2 regions of the Ensifer sp. EB106-03-01-XG145 genome follow, and region 1 is predicted to be linked to the other one. Evidence: riboswitches for the same ligand, from Rfam matches in the RefSeq annotation. Region 1 holds a riboswitch; the other holds the start of a gene.
The links. A riboswitch is a leader RNA that binds a small molecule or an ion and turns the genes downstream of it on or off. The one in region 1 is predicted to bind S-adenosylmethionine.
Positions count from the first base shown of each region.

Region 2: another riboswitch for S-adenosylmethionine. It lies ahead of AC3WWH_RS02345 (O-succinylhomoserine sulfhydrylase); the one in region 1 lies ahead of metA (homoserine O-acetyltransferase MetA).

Region 1 covers NZ_JBYTEC010000003.1:142,734-150,333, reverse strand. The annotation lists gene AC3WWH_RS11335 (aldose epimerase family protein) at 1-761, opposite strand, end outside; gene AC3WWH_RS11330 (vWA domain-containing protein) at 922-2,106, opposite strand; gene metA (homoserine O-acetyltransferase MetA) at 2,110-3,042, opposite strand; SAM riboswitch at 3,104-3,181, opposite strand; gene AC3WWH_RS11320 (NUDIX hydrolase) at 3,409-3,861, opposite strand; gene AC3WWH_RS11315 (AAA family ATPase) at 3,858-4,697, opposite strand; gene AC3WWH_RS11310 (RidA family protein) at 4,810-5,190, opposite strand; gene leuD (3-isopropylmalate dehydratase small subunit) at 5,199-5,804, opposite strand; gene AC3WWH_RS11300 (VOC family protein) at 5,959-6,390, opposite strand; gene AC3WWH_RS11295 (hypothetical protein) at 6,579-6,833, opposite strand; gene AC3WWH_RS11290 (HpcH/HpaI aldolase/citrate lyase family protein) at 6,959-7,600, shown strand, end outside.
Region 2 covers NZ_JBYTEC010000001.1:470,519-478,118, reverse strand. The annotation lists gene AC3WWH_RS02370 (thermonuclease family protein) at 1-720, shown strand, start outside; gene AC3WWH_RS02365 (tellurite resistance TerB family protein) at 870-1,280, shown strand; gene AC3WWH_RS02360 (transporter substrate-binding domain-containing protein) at 1,423-2,256, opposite strand; tRNA gene AC3WWH_RS02355 (tRNA-Gly) at 2,398-2,472, opposite strand; gene AC3WWH_RS02350 (2'-deoxycytidine 5'-triphosphate deaminase) at 2,554-3,651, opposite strand; SAM riboswitch at 3,726-3,804, shown strand; gene AC3WWH_RS02345 (O-succinylhomoserine sulfhydrylase) at 3,851-5,035, shown strand; gene apaG (Co2+/Mg2+ efflux protein ApaG) at 5,274-5,666, shown strand; gene AC3WWH_RS02335 (Hsp33 family molecular chaperone) at 5,688-6,677, opposite strand; gene argF (ornithine carbamoyltransferase) at 6,958-7,600, opposite strand, start outside.

The sequences.
Region 1 (7,600 bases):
GCCACCGAATGTTTCGCCATGGGCTCGTTCGAAAGGCAGAAATTGTGGTCGTAGCTGATGCGTTCACCTTCGGTCTGGCGACGCATCGACGTCATTTCGCGGAGATCGAAGGCGGTGCCCTCGACCGCACGGATCTCGCCCGTCGGCACCTGGCGTTCGTTGGTCGGCAGGTAGTGGTCGGCGGCGATCATGATGTCGTGTCCGAGCGCGTCGACAGTGCCGTCGAGATTGAAGTAGCTGTGCTGGCAGACATTGGCGAGCGTCGGCCGGTCGGTCTCGCTCTCGTAGACGACGCTCAAGACGCCGCCGGGCTTCAGCGCGTAGGTGCAAGTGACCTTGCAGTTGCCGGGATAGCCGGCGCGTCCATCCGGATCGGTAATGGTGAGCGTCACGCTATCAGGCGTCTGGCGGACGATCGTCCAGTTGCGCTTGCCGATATTGTCGCTGCCGCCGTGCAGGTGGGTGACACCCTTCTCGTTCAGTTCGAGCTGGTAGGTCTCACCGTCGAGCGTGAAGCGCCCGTCGGCGATCCGGTTGGCGCAGCGCCCCGGTGTCGCGCCGAGATAGGGCGAATGGGCGAGATAGCTTTCGAGATCGGCGAAACCGAGCACCAATGGCGGCTCATGGCCTTCCAGGCGCAGGTCCTGGATCACCGAGCCCCAGGTCAAGACATGGGCGGTGAGGCCGCCACCGGAGAGCACCATACGATGGACCGGCTCGCCGGACGGCAGATGGCCGAAGATTTCCGTGTTCTGATGCATGTTCACCGCTGGCTCCCTCTTCGCGACCGCAGCAACCTGCGTCATTTCCAAAGGCACGGCAACCGGAAAATCATACTAAATGGGGCCCTGCTTCGTCTCTGGCCTGAGGGCAAAAACGTCTAGCTATTCAAGGTGCTACAGCGACCTCTCTGCGGTCATGTCAGCGCGATAGCTGCTTGGTGGCATCCTGCAGGCCGGCGAGCGTCAAAGGGAACATCCGCCCCTCGAACAGGCTCTTCACCATGCCGATCGACTGGGTGTAGCCCCAGTGCTGTTCGGGCACGGGATTGATCCAGATCGAACGCGGAAAATGCGCTGTCATGCGCGAAAGCCAGAGTGCGCCTGCCTCGTCGTTCCAATGTTCGACCGAGCCGCCGGGATGGCTGATCTCATAGGGGCTCATCGACGCGTCGCCGACGAAGATGGCGCGATAGTCGCCGCCATAGGTGCGCAGCACTTCGGTGGTGCGGGTGATGTCGACGCGGCGGCGACGATTGTCCTTCCACAGACCCTCATAGACACAGTTGTGGAAATAGAAATGCTCCATATGGCGGAACTCGCCGCGGGCGGCTGAAAACAGTTCCTCGACGATGCGGATGTGATCGTCCATCGAGCCGCCGATATCGAAGAACATCAGCAGCTTGACCGCATTGCGGCGTTCGGGCCGCGTCACCACGTCGAGATAGCCGTGCTCGGCGGTGGCACGGATCGTGCCGGAAAGGTCGAGTTCGTCAGCCGCCCCCTGGCGCACCCAGCGCCTGAGCCTTTTCAGCGCCACCTTGATGTTGCGGGTGCCGAGTTCGACCGTGTCGTCATAATCCCTGAACTCGCGCCGGTCCCAGACCTTGACGGCGCGGCGGTGGCGCGACTGGTCCTGGCCGATCCTGACCCCTTCGGGATTGTAGCCATAGGCGCCGAAGGGGGAGGTGCCGGCGGTGCCGATCCATTTCGAGCCGCCCTGATGCCGGCCTTGCTGCTCCCGAAGCCGTTGGCGCAGGGTCTCCATCAGCTTGTCGAAGCCCCCGAGGGATTCGATCAGGCGCTTTTCTTCCTCGGTCAGGTGTTTTTCGGCGAGCTTGCGCAGCCAGTCCTCGGGGATGACGGCCTCTTCGCCCGTCTCCATGGGATTGACCGCCTCGAGCCCGGAGAAGCAGTGCTGGAACACCCGGTCGAAGCGGTCGATATGGCGCTCGTCCTTCACCAGCGCCGTGCGCGCCAGGAAGTAGAAGGCTTCGACATCGAATGTGGCGATGCCCGCCTCCATCCCCTCGATCAGCGACAGGAATTCCCGGAGCGTCACCGGAACTTTCGCCGCTTTGAGTTCGAGGAAGAAGGGGATGAACATCGGTCAGTCCTGGCTTTCTCCGGTGCCGATCTCTGCGAGATCATAGGGCGTCGTCTGGTACATCTCGTTGATCCAGTTGCCGAAGAAGAGGTGCGCATGGCTGCGCCAGCGGTTCTGCGGCGGCAGGGTCGAATCGTTGTGCGGGAAATAGTCGTGCGGCATCTTGATCGGCACGCCTGCGTCCACGTCGCGAAAATATTCGTCCGACAGCGAGGTCGAATCATACTCCACGTGGTTGAACATGTAGAGCCGGTTGCCCTTTTTCTCGTGCACGAGGCAGACGCCCATCTCCTTCGATTCCATCAGGATTTCGAGGCTGGGCACCTTGTCGATGTCGGCACGCCTGACCTCGGTCCAACGCGAGACGGGGACGGCGAAGTCGTCGGAGAAGCCGTTGAGATAGACCGACGAGCGATTGAGGTTCTGGTGGCGGTAGACGCCAAAGGCCTTCTCGTTCAGCGGATACTTCGGCACGTCGTGGAAATGGTAGATCGCCGCCATCGCCCCCCAGCAGACATTGAGCGTCGAATGCACGTTGGTCTCCGTCCAATCGAGGATGCGCTTCAATTCGTCCCAATAGGTGACGTCCTCGTATTCGAGCGTCTCGACCGGCGCGCCGGTGATGATGAAGCCGTCGAACTTGCGGCCCTTCACCTCGTCCCAGGTCTCGTAGAAAGAAAGCAGGTGATCTTCCGAGGTGTTCTTCGCCCGGTGGGCGCCGATGCGTACCAGCGACAATTCCACCTGCAGCGGCGAGGCGCCGATCAGGCGCGCCATCTGGATCTCGGTCTTGATCTTGTTCGGCATGAGGTTCAGGAGCCCGATCTGGAGCGGGCGGATATCCTGACGGATCGCCACGGTCTCGGTCATCACCCGCACACCCTCATGCACGAGGGTTTCGAAAGCGGGCAGCGTATCGGGAATCTTGATGGGCATGGGCTTCCACTCGATCAATACAAAAAAACCGGCGGCGATTGATCGCGACCGGTCCTCGGAAATCCAACTTTCCTCGGCCCTTTAGCGACTTGTTTAACGTGGCTGCAAGCCGGCCGGCCAAATCACCACGAGGAATTTGATAGCGCGACTGGGGCGCGGGGGTCAAGAAAAACGATTCGGGCGGTCGGGCGGCCCCTCATCCCGCTGCCGCGACCTTCTCCCCGCAGGCGGGGAGAAGGGAGCTTGTGGCACCCGCTCGCGCCTCCCAGGGGCCGATCATTTCCGTTCCAGAAAGAAGCCCGGACATCATTGTCTCGCGGCGACCGTCGCCATTTCCGTCCCCTCTCCCCGGCTGCGGGGAGAGGGCTAGGGTGAGGGGCAACTTCCGTGCGTGTGAAGATAATCTAGGCCGTCCTGCATGCCGTATCCGAGCCGACGGCTAGCCTCGTCTAAGCCGAGCCAGAAGAAGCGAAAGCGGATCGGCGCACCACCGCCAAAGGGCGTCATTTCATGGTGCAGCCAGGTTTTCTGTTGCTCGCCGGCAAGGGCGACATGAAAATAGTGCCGGCGATGGCAGATGGTCTGGCCTTCCTTCCGGAAGGAGTAGTCCTTCGTGACGAGATGGGTGAGGGCCCGCGATGGCGTCAGCCCGGTCTCTTCCACGAATTCCCGCAAGGCGGCAGCTTCAGGGCTTTCGCCCGGCTCCATCGTGCCGCCGGGTACCTGCAACTCGATTTCGGGAAAGTCCGGCTCGTCGAAGACCAGCAGGTGGTCCTGCCAGGTGGCGTAGATCAGGACCTTGTGGGCGTCCGGCCTCATCCGTCGCGGCGCGCCATGAAGGCCAGGCGCTCGAAGAGATGCACGTCCTGCTCGTTCTTCAACAGCGCCCCGTGCAGCTTCGGCAGCATGGTCTTGGCGTCGACGCGGAGGTCGGCCGGATCGACCTCGTCGGCGACAAGCAGGCGGATCCAGTCGAGCGCTTCGGAGGTGGACGGCTTCTTCTTGAGGCCCGGCACCTGGCGGATGTCGTAGAAGGCGGCAAGGGCCGCAGATAGCAGCGTTTTGCGGATGCCGGGATAGTGCACCTCGACGATGCGCGCGAGCGTTTCGGCATCGGGGAAGCGGATATAGTGGAAGAAGCAGCGACGCAGGAAGGCGTCCGGCAGTTCCTTCTCGTTGTTGGAGGTGATGATGACGATCGGCCGGTGACGGGCGCCGATCATCTCGCCGGTCTCGTAGACATGGAATTCCATGCGGTCGAGTTCCTGCAAGAGGTCGTTCGGAAACTCGATGTCGGCCTTGTCGATCTCGTCGATCAGAAGCACCACGCGACGGTCGGCCTCGAAGGCCTGCCAGAGCTTGCCCTTGCGGATATAGTTCCTGACCTCGTTGACGCGCTCGTCGCCGAGTTGGCTGTCGCGCAGGCGCGACACGGCATCATACTCGTAAAGGCCCTGCTGCGCCTTGGTCGTCGACTTGACGCTCCATTCGATCAGATCGAGGCCAAGGGCAGCGGCAATCTGGCGGGCAAGCTCGGTCTTGCCGGTGCCGGGTTCACCCTTGACGAGCAGCGGCCGCTCCAGCCGGATCGCAGCATTGACGGCGATCATCAGGTCCTTGTCGGCGATGTAATCTGCGGTGCCTTCGAATTGCATAATCGTCTTCCGGTTCAGCATAGGTCTAGCAGGCGGTGTCCATGGACTATCGCATATTGGCCAAAATCGGAATCGATTTGAGAAGAGATGGCGTGAGCAGAAAAGCTCGGTCTCAGCCGCGGAGGGCGGTGACTTCGATCTCGATCAGCATTTCCGGGCGGATCAGATCGCAGACGATCATGGTTGCGGCCGGACGGATCTCGCCGAAGACTTCGCCGAAGATCGGGAACACCCGGTCGGCGAAGCTGGCATCGGTGACGTAGTAGTGATTGCGCACCACGTCTTTAAGCGAGAAGCCCGCTTCCTTCAGTGCGCCCTCGATCGTCTTCAGGCAATTGCGCGCCTGCTCTTCCACCGTTTCGGGCATGGTCATGGTGGCATAGTCGTAGCCGGTCGTGCCGGAGACGAAGCACCAGTCGCCCATCGCGACGGCACGCGAATAGCCTGCCGTCTTTTCGAAGGGCGAACCCGAAGAGATGAGCTTGCGCGCCATGTCTCGCTTTAAGCCCAGGGGCGCGAGGCGCCGACCGTCTTCTCGAAGCTGTCGATCGCGGTTGCCTTTTCCAGCGTCAGGCCGATATCGTCGAGGCCGTTCAGCAGGCAGTGGCGCTTGAAGGCATCGACCTCGAACTTGACCGAGCCGCCGTCCGGGCCGGTGATTTCCTGGGATTCCAGGTCGACCGAGAGGATGGCGTTGGAGCCGCGCGAAGCGTCGTCCATCAGCTTGTCGAGGTCGGCCTGGCTGACGACGATCGGCAGAATGCCGTTCTTAAAACAGTTGTTGTAGAAGATGTCGGCAAAGGACGTGGAGATCACGCAGCGGATGCCGAAGTCGAGCAGCGCCCAGGGGGCATGCTCGCGCGAGGAGCCGCAGCCGAAGTTGTCGCCGGCAACCAGGATCTTGGCGTTCTGGTAGGCGGGTTTGTTGAGCACGAAGTCCGGGTTGACCGAGCCATCCTCATTGTAGCGGGCTTCGGCGAAAAGACCCTTGCCTAGGCCGGTGCGCTTGATCGTCTTCAGGTAATCCTTCGGAATGATCATGTCCGTGTCGATGTTGACGACGGGGAGGGGGGCGGCGACACCGGTGAGCTTGACGAATTTTTCCATAACTTCAGGCCTTCGATTTCAGAAGAATGTTGCGCTAGCGTTTAGATGAGTTTTGCGCCGAAATGAAGGAAAATCTATCCAAACACGCTTCGCCGGGCGGGTGAAAATGCCCGCCCGGTGAAAGCTTCGCCCGGATTTCGATTGTCGGGAAGCCTCAGCCTGCCTTCACCGGGCTGTTCATGGCCCAGAGAACGCCGAAGGGATCGCGGAGCTGGCCGTAGCGGTCGCCCCAGAACATCACCTCGATCGGCATCACCACCTCGGCGCCGGCGGCAACGGCGCGGTCCCACCAGGCATCGATGTCCTCGACGGTGAGCGTCAAGGTAAAGGCCTGCGGCTTTTCCAGCGGATGGCCATATTCCGGATAGGCATCCGCCAGCATCAGCGAGCTGCCGTTGACGTAGAGATGGATGTGCATCGTCCGGCCCTGCTCGTCGAGCGGATGCCGGTTGACCTCCTTGGCGCCGAAGGCGCGCTGGTAGAATTCGGATGCCTTGGCGGCGCCATCGACCTGAAGATAGGGCAGAAGCCCGTTCAGGACCGGTGCCGGCTGCTTCGTTTCGGTTTGCTGCGTCTCAGTGTCCATGTCGTTCTCCATCCTGTTCGAAGAGCCAGGACCGTGCTGGCCTGCCTCAAGGACGGACATGGAGCGATCGATCCGACACGGGGATGGAAAAATTTCGCAGCCGGCTGAATGGCAGCTCTCGAGAAACAGCAAAAGGCTTCGAGCCGATTACGGATCGGCCCGATTGCGGATCACTACGATCGCCGGGATCAGAGGTCGATGATCGTGCCGCGACCGTCGTTCCAGATGCGCATCTCGCGCTGGCTGTGGGCGGCAGCGGCGGCGGCCGGACGGGCGGTGGCGCGGGCCGGCCTGAGGTTCAGCCGGGCGGCAATCGCGCTGCCGATCACGACGACGGCGGCGATGCCGGCCAGTGCCAGCGCCAGCGAGGCGGTCAGAACGAAGGCCGCAAACGTGATGGTCAGGGCTGCGGCCGTGAAGAGAACAGAGCGAATGCTTTGCATAATCGTCACCTTTCTGATGGCGATGTGGGGGCTCCTCCCCGCACTTGCAAGAGGCGGCTTTGCGAAAGGGGTGCGGCGGTTCGCCTCGTCTTGCGGAACGAGGCAAAGGCGGGCACAACTGAAACATGAGCAAATCGATCGAACATCACCCGGTGCGCCTGCGTCGCTCGGTGCTATCGGTGCCGGCCGACAATGCCCGCGCGCTTGCCAAGGTCGCTGAACTCGCGACCGATGCCGCGATCTTCGATCTCGAGGATGCGGTTGCGCCTGAGCGCAAGATGGAAGCACGCGAGGCGCTGGTTCGGCATCTGACGACGAACCGGCCGGATTGTGAGATCGTCATCCGCATCAATGCGCTCGGTTCCGGCTTTGGCCAGGACGATCTCGCCGCGGTGCTTGCGGCGAAGCCCGACGCCATTCTTCTGCCGAAGGTCGAAAGCCCGGCGGATATCCAGGCGGCGGCCGACTGGCTGGCCGAAAACGATGCGCCGGAGACGCTGCGTCTCTGGGCGATGATCGAGACGCCGCGCGGTGTCATCAACGCGCCTCTTATCGCCGAGACCGGCCGCACCTTCGGCGGCCGGCTCGATTGTTTCGTCGTTGGTCTCAACGACCTGCGCAAGGACACCGGCGTTCCGGATCGCCCCGGCCGTCCCTATCTGATCCCCTGGCTGATGCAGATCCTGCTGGCGGCGCGCGGCGGCGGGCTCGACGTCATCGACGCCGTGTTCAACGATTTTCGCGACGCTGATGGATTCGACGAGGAA
Region 2 (7,600 bases), on a different contig from region 1:
GACATGACGGAAATCGAGCCGGCGCCGGATGACGCCGAAACGGATGATAACGTACCGCTCGACTTGGGAACACCGACCGACGGCACCGCGCAGCCCGGTGCGGTTACGACCGGCGATCAACCGCAGACGTCGACGACGGAAAACGCCGCACGCGCCATCGAGCCGCAACAATTCGGTCTGCCCGACACCGTCACCGGCGCGCCGCTCGAACGCGCGGAGCCGCGTGCCCCGCTGTCAGAGCCGGAGAAGCAAGCGAAGGCGACCGCCGGGCCGACCATCCTCTATCGCCCCGTGGCGATCGCCGCCGGTGTGATCCAGTTCGACAAGCTCACGCTGCAGATCGATGGCATCGAGCCCGAGCAGGCAGAGAGAACCTGCGAAACCGGGGGGAAGAGTTGGCCCTGCGGCATCGTCGCACGGACGGCCTTCAGAAACTTGCTGCGCGCACGCGCGGTCAGCTGCGACATGCCCGAGGGGAGCGCCGGCGCATCGGCCACCGCTTCCTGCTCGCTCGGCGGGCAGGATCTCGCAACCTGGCTCGTCGACAACGGCTGGGCGACGCCGGTACCCGGCTCGCCGCTCAAGACGCGGGCCGACGCTGCGCGCCAGGCGAAGCTCGGCTTCTATGGCGAAGATCCGCGCGACCTCAGTCACACGCCGATGACGTTCGACGACCCAACCCTCGGCACCGGGATGGACGAGCCGCAGCCAGACTTGTAAACAGCCGCGGCAATTCCCAGCTCTCAACCGTCCAGATCATCTCATTACATCGTTGAAACAGTGAGATGATCCAACTCTTTGAAACTCTGCAATCCGGATGGACACCGCTTCACGCCGTTCCCGGAATTGCGCTACCGCCGGAAAGACCCATGCTGCCAAGCCTCAGCCACCACGAAGCGCTCATCTATGTCATGGTGATGATGTCGGCGGTCGACCGCGAGATGAGCGACGACGAATTCACCCGCATCGGCCGGCTGGTGCAGTTCCTGCCGGTCTTCGAGGGATTCGACGAGGACCAGCTCGTCCATATCGGCCACGAATGCTCCGCCCAGCTCGCGGCTCCCGAGGGGTTGGACATCGCGCTGGAAATCGTGCGCGAGGCGCTTCCGGAAAAGTTCCATGAGACGGCCTATGCACTTGCCGTCGAGATCGCCGCCGCGGACCAGCGCATTCGCAACGAAGAGATCCGGCTGTTGCAATTGCTGCGCGACCGCCTCGGTCTCGACAAGCTCACCTGCGCCGCCATCGAACGAGGGGCGCTTGCTCGCTTCCGCCGGTAGCTCATCATTTCCTGGCGTTCACGCCAAGCTGTCTACAGCGCCGCGCGTCTTATGAGACGCGCAAAGGTCGCTGTAGCACTTTGAATTGCGGCATGTATTTGTCCTTTAATCGGGTACGATTAAAGGAACATGCAGTGGGCGATCAATAGATGCCGTTGGGGAAGTAGCGCAGGTAGATTTCCTCGAGCCGGCCGCTGCGCGACAGCGCCAGCAGCGCGTGGTCGATCGCCTGGGTCAGCGCCGGTTCGGATTTGCGGTTCATGATCGTCAGGCCTTCACCGAGAAAGCGCTGCGAGAAATAGGCACCATCGACGAGTGCGCAGCAGCCGCCGGCAGTCGTGCCTGAGATCCAGAAGGAAAGCTGCAAACCGTCGGAAAAGACCGCCGGCACCTCACCCTTCTGCAGTGCCGTGAGCATGGCATCGCGATCCGGGAAAACCTTGGTCGCGATACTCGGGAAGAACGCCTTGAACATGGCCTCATGGGTGGTGCCCGCCACGACACCGACCGTTTTTTTTCTGAGGTCCTTCGGACCCGTCACGGCGCCGGCCGCCTTGGCGTTGATGGCTAAGCGGGCCGGAAGTCGCATGAAGGCGCGCGAGAAGCCGAAGCGCTGGCGCAGTTCCGGGCCGACGGCAATACCGGCGGCAACCGCTTCGCCCTGCCCCTGCTCCAGCGCCGGCAGCAGTTCCGCATAGGTCACTGCCTGGATCTGGCATTTGGCTTCGATGTCGAGCTCGCGGCAGATCTCGCGCACGAGATCGACGTGAAAACCGGAGAGCTTGCCGGACTGATCGATGAAGTTGAACGGCGGAAAGTCGACCGTCGTCAGGAAGCGCAAGCGCGCAAGGCCCGTGAGATCGGGCTTGGCGATGCGTTCGCGCGCATCGAACAGAATGGGCAGGTCCCTGGGCTGGGCCGCAAGCGGCGTTGCGATCAGGGACGCGCAAAGGGCGAACAGGGGAAGAAATCTCATGGGCAGCGGGCCGGCACGGTTCTTGTCTCAGGGGCGGCGCTTGGAACCGCGGGATGATTCATCGAGCGGTAAAGTAACCGTCCGCAGGGCAACTGGCCATAGGTCTCGCTCGAGCGGGGCAAAAGAGGATTCAGGAAGGATTGGAGCGGGTGATCGGGATCGAACCGACGACATCAAGCTTGGGAAGCTGGCGTTCTACCACTGAACTACACCCGCGATGCCTGCGAAATTTCCCGAACCGGGACGATCTGTCAAGGACCCTTGCGCGGTATCGCACGAGGGTCCCGTGAAAAATCCCTACTCGGCGCGGAAATGTTTCGAAAGCTTCAGGCCCTGGGCCTGGTAGTTGGAGCCGACGCCGAGGCCGTAGAGACCGTCAGGACGCTCCAGCATGTGTTCATAGATCAGGCGGCCGACGATCTGCCCGTGTTCGAGGATGAACGGCACCTCGTGGCTGCGCACTTCCAGAACGGCGCGGCTACCGCTACCACCGGCAGAGGCATGGCCGAAGCCGGGATCGAAGAAGCCGGCATAGTGCACGCGGAACTCGCCCACCAGCGGATCGAACGGCGTCATCTCGGCCGCATAAAGCGGCGGCACATGCACCGCTTCGCGCGAGACGAGGATGTAGAACTCGTCCGGATCGAGGATCAGCTCGTCGCGTCCGCGGCTGTAGAGCGGCTCCCAGAAATCGAAGATCTTGTGCTGCGCCTTCTTGTCGACGTCGATGACGGCGGTGTGGTGTTTGCCACGGTAGCCGATCAGACCCTCCGGACCGGTGCCCTTGAGGTCGATCGACAGTGCAATGCCGCCGCCGCTGACATTCGGTCGCTCGCTCGCCACCAGCACGTCGCTTTCATGCAGCGCCAGCAGCTCCTGTTCGGAGAGCAGCGACTGGCCCATGCGGAAGCGGATCTGCGACAGGCGCGAACCACGGCGCACGACGATCGGGAAGGTGCGCGGGCTGATTTCGAGATAGAGCGGACCGCTATAGCCGGCAGGAATCTTGTCAAACTCTTGGGCGCGGTCGGTGATCACGCGGGTGAAGATGTCGAGGCGGCCGGTCGAGCTCTTCGGATTGGCCGAGGCCGACATGCCCGCAGGCAGCGCCAGGCTCTCCATCAACGGCACGATGTAGACGCAGCCGGTTTCGAGCACGGCGCCATCGGTGAGATCGACGACATGCAGCTTCAGCCGGTCGAGCTTGTCGGCGACGAGGTGGGACGGGCCGGGCATGAAGCTCGCGCGGACGCGGAAGGCCTTGGCGCCAAGGCGCAGGTCGAGGCTTGCCGGCTGGATCTGATCGTCATCCAGCGGCCTCTCGCTCTTCAGGCGCCCCGTTTCGAGCAGCGCGGCAATCGCGCGGTCGGCCAAAATCCCAGTATCGCGGGCCATTGCAGTCCTCTTTCCAGTTGCGAGACAAAACCAAACTCCGGGAATTGACGCAAGCGCACCCTAGCAGTATTGAAGCTTTATCCCGTGGTGATTTGGCCGGTCGGCTTGCAGCCACGTTAAACAAGTAGCTAAAAAGGCCGGGTGTCAAACCGGCCCGTTTTTGCGGCCGGTTTTTTTTGTTTTTGAAGGTGATCGTCACATGAGCAAAAACTGGCGCCCGGCAACCCAACTCGTCCACGGCGGAACCACCCGCTCGCAGCATGGCGAGACGTCCGAGGCGATCTTCCTCACCCAGGGCTTCGTTTACGAGACATCCGAGGCGGCAGAAGCGCGTTTCAAAGGCGAGACCGAAGGCTTCATCTATGCCCGCTACGGCAGCCCGACCAACGACATGTTCGAAAAGCGCATGTGCATGCTGGAAGGCGCCGAAGACGCGCGGGCCACGGCTTCGGGCATGGCCGCCGTTTCTGCGGCAATCCTCTGCCAGCTGAAGGCTGGCGATCATATCGTTGCCGCCCGTGCGCTGTTCGGTTCATGCCGCTGGGTGGTCGAGACGCTGGCGCCGAAATACGGCATCGAGTGCACGCTGGTCGATGGACGCGATCTCGCCAACTGGGAAAAGGCGATCCAGAAGAACACCAAGGTCTTCTTCCTGGAAAGCCCGACCAACCCGACCCTCGAAGTCATCGACATTGCCGGTGTGGCCAAGCTTGCCAACCAGATCGGCGCCAAGGTCGTCGTCGACAACGTTTTTGCGACGCCACTCTTCCAGAAGCCGCTGGAACTCGGCGCCCATATCGTCGTCTATTCCGCCACCAAGCATATCGATGGCCAGGGCCGGTGCCTCGGCGGCGTCGTGCTTGCTGACAAGGAATGGATCAACGAGAACCTGCACGACTACTTCCGTCATACCGGCCCGGCCATGTCGCCGTTCAATGCCTGGACGCTGCTGAAGGGCATCGAAACCTTGCCGCTGCGCGTGCGCCAGCAGACGGAAACCGCACGCCGCGTCGCCGACTTCCTGGCTGAGCAGCCGCAGGTGGCGAAGGTCATCTATCCCGGCCGCAAGGATCACCCGCAGGCCGACATCATCGCCAAGCAGATGACCGGCGGTTCCACCCTCGTCGCGTTTGAACTGAAGGGCGGCAAGGATGCGGCCTTCGCGCTGCAGAATGCGCTCGAGATCGTGCGTATCTCCAACAATCTCGGCGACTCCAAGAGCCTGATCACCCATCCGGCAACGACCACGCACAAGAACCTGACCGACGAGGCCCGCGAAGAGCTGGGCATTTCCGCCGGCACGGTGCGTTTCTCGGCCGGCATCGAAGACAGCGAGGATGTCGTCGAGGATTTCGCCCGCGCGCTTGAGGCCGTCAAAGCCTGACGCAACGAAAAGATACGGCCGCCGCGACAGACGGCGGCCATCGATCCCTCGTGGCGCTCATGCAGCGGGCGCCCCGCCATCCAATATGGCCTCACCAGCGGGATCGAGCGGGTTCGAACAGCCGATCCGGATACCCGCAAGCCCTTGCCCCAGAATGGGTATGCACAATCTTGCCGTTATTCTTGACGAAACCATCTTGCTGTAGAATACCCTGAAAGACCGAAGCAAGGTGTTGCCCATGTATCGCGCTTTGACCCGCGACATAGAAGTTACGGTGGAGCCGTACTATCTCGAAGAGCAGTCGGACCCCGATGACGGCCGCTATGTCTGGGGCTATCGCATTGTCATCTCAAACCATTCGGACGCAGCCGTGCGGTTGATGACCCGCTACTGGCATATCACCGATGAGAATGGGCAGGTCGATGAGGTCAGCGGTCCCGGCGTGATCGGCGAACAGCCGCTGCTCAACCCCGGCGACACCTATGAGTATTCGTCCGGCTGCCCGCTGGATACGCCGTCGGGCGTGATGTTCGGCCATTACAGTATGGAAGCGGAAGGCGGAGAGACCTTCAACGTGGCCATCCCCGCCTTCTCGCTCGATTCACCCGGGCTCGTGCGTACCCTGAACTAGCTTGATCCGGAGTGGCGCCGGCTACTGCGGACGCACTTCGCTTGCCTCGAAACGATAGGTCGTCGAGCAGAATTCGCAGGTGACCTTCACGGCCCCCTCCTCGATGGTGCTTTCGATATCATCAGCGTCCAGATTGGCGAGCACCGAACGCAGCTTCTCGCGCGAGCAGCTGCAACGGTCAAAGACCGCCTGCGGCTCATAGACGCGAACGCCGCGCTCGTGAAACAGCCGGTAGAGCAAGCGTTCGGTTCCGACCATCGGGTCGGTCAGCTCGTCGGTGTCGATCGTCTCGACCATCACCTTGGCTTCCGCCCAGAGATCGTCATCCTCGAAGACGCCTTCCCCGTCATCGCCATCGCCGCCGGAAAGATCAGGCTGGCGCATGCGCTCCGGCGCTTCCGGCAGGAACTGCGCGACCATGCCGCCGGCACGCCAGCGATGGCGCGGCTTGCCGCTTTCATCGCGGTCGAGCAGCTCGGCAACGCCGAGCCTGACCTTGGTCGGGATCTGCTCTGACTGGCGGAAATAGACGCCAGCGATTTCTTCCAGCGTGGCGCCGTCCAGCGCAACGATGCCCTGATAGCGCTGAGTATGAGCGCCCTGGTCGATGGTGAAGGCGAGTACGCCCTTGCCAAGCAGTTCATGCGAAAGGGTGCGGCCATCCTTCTCGGCGTCGGCAAGCGCATCTGCATCGTAGCGGGCATAGGCGCGCACGCGATCCGGCGTCGAGAAGTCTGCGACGACGAGATCGACCGGACCATCGCCTTTCGTCTGGACGATCAGCTTGCCTTCGAACTTCAGCGAAGTGCCGAGCAGAACCGTCAGCACGACGGTTTCGGCAACGAGCCGCGCGACCGGAAGCGGATAGTTGTGGCGCTCCAGAATTGCGTCGAGCATCGGGCCGAGCTGCACGGCGCGGCCGCGCACGTCGAGGCCTTCCACCTGGAAAGGCACGACGTGATCGTCACCGGCGAAGTCGAATTCACCAAGCCCTGGCGTCATGTCAGTCATGTCTTGCTCCTTGCCTCAGCAACTGCGTTGCGCCGGGGACATTCCTGTCCCCCGGCGCAACGTGCCCGCTGTCTCAATCGATCCCGCGATAAACGGATTGTCCACCGGATATGTGCCATCAGCCATTGCGCCGCGCACCACCCGTGGCAGTCGGCGCTTCACTGTTGCCAGGAGCGCCCTGCAGCCGCCTAGATCGTGTCGCACGGCGGCAATGTCAATAGCCGGCCTCACAGCCGCCGAAGCGCTGCGCCATCGCGCTCACCGCGGCGCTCGCAAGGGCCTAGACGAGCCCCATGCACCAGGCGATGATCGACTTCTGCGCATGCAGGCGGTTTTCGGCCTCGTCGAAGACCACCGACTGCGGACCGTCGATCACCTCGTCGGTCACCTCCTCGCCACGGTGCGCCGGCAGGCAATGCATGAACAGCGCATCGGATGCCGCTTGCTTCATCAGCGCCTCGTTGACCTGATAGGGCTGGAAGACGTTGTGGCCGCGGGCACGATGCTCCTGGTTCATCGACACCCAGGTGTCGGTGACAACGCAATTGGCGTTGGCGACCGCCTGCTCGGCATCGTGACACAGCAGGATCTCGCCGCCGTTGTTGCGGGCCCAGTTCAGGATCTTGTCCTGCGGCTCGGAGCCGAGCGGCACGGCCATGTTCATGCGATAGCCGAAGCGGGCGGAGCCTTCGATCAGCGAGTGCAGCACGTTGTTGCCGTCGCCGGTCCAGGCGATCGTCTTGCCCTTCACCGGTCCGCGATGCTCCTCGAAGGTCATGATGTCGGCCATGATCTGGCACGGATGGGTGTCATCGGTCAGGCCGTTGATGACGGGTACCGTCGCGTGTTCTGCCAATTCCAGCAGGCGGCGATGGTCGGTGGTGCGGATCATGATCGCGTCGACATAGCGCGACAGGACCTTC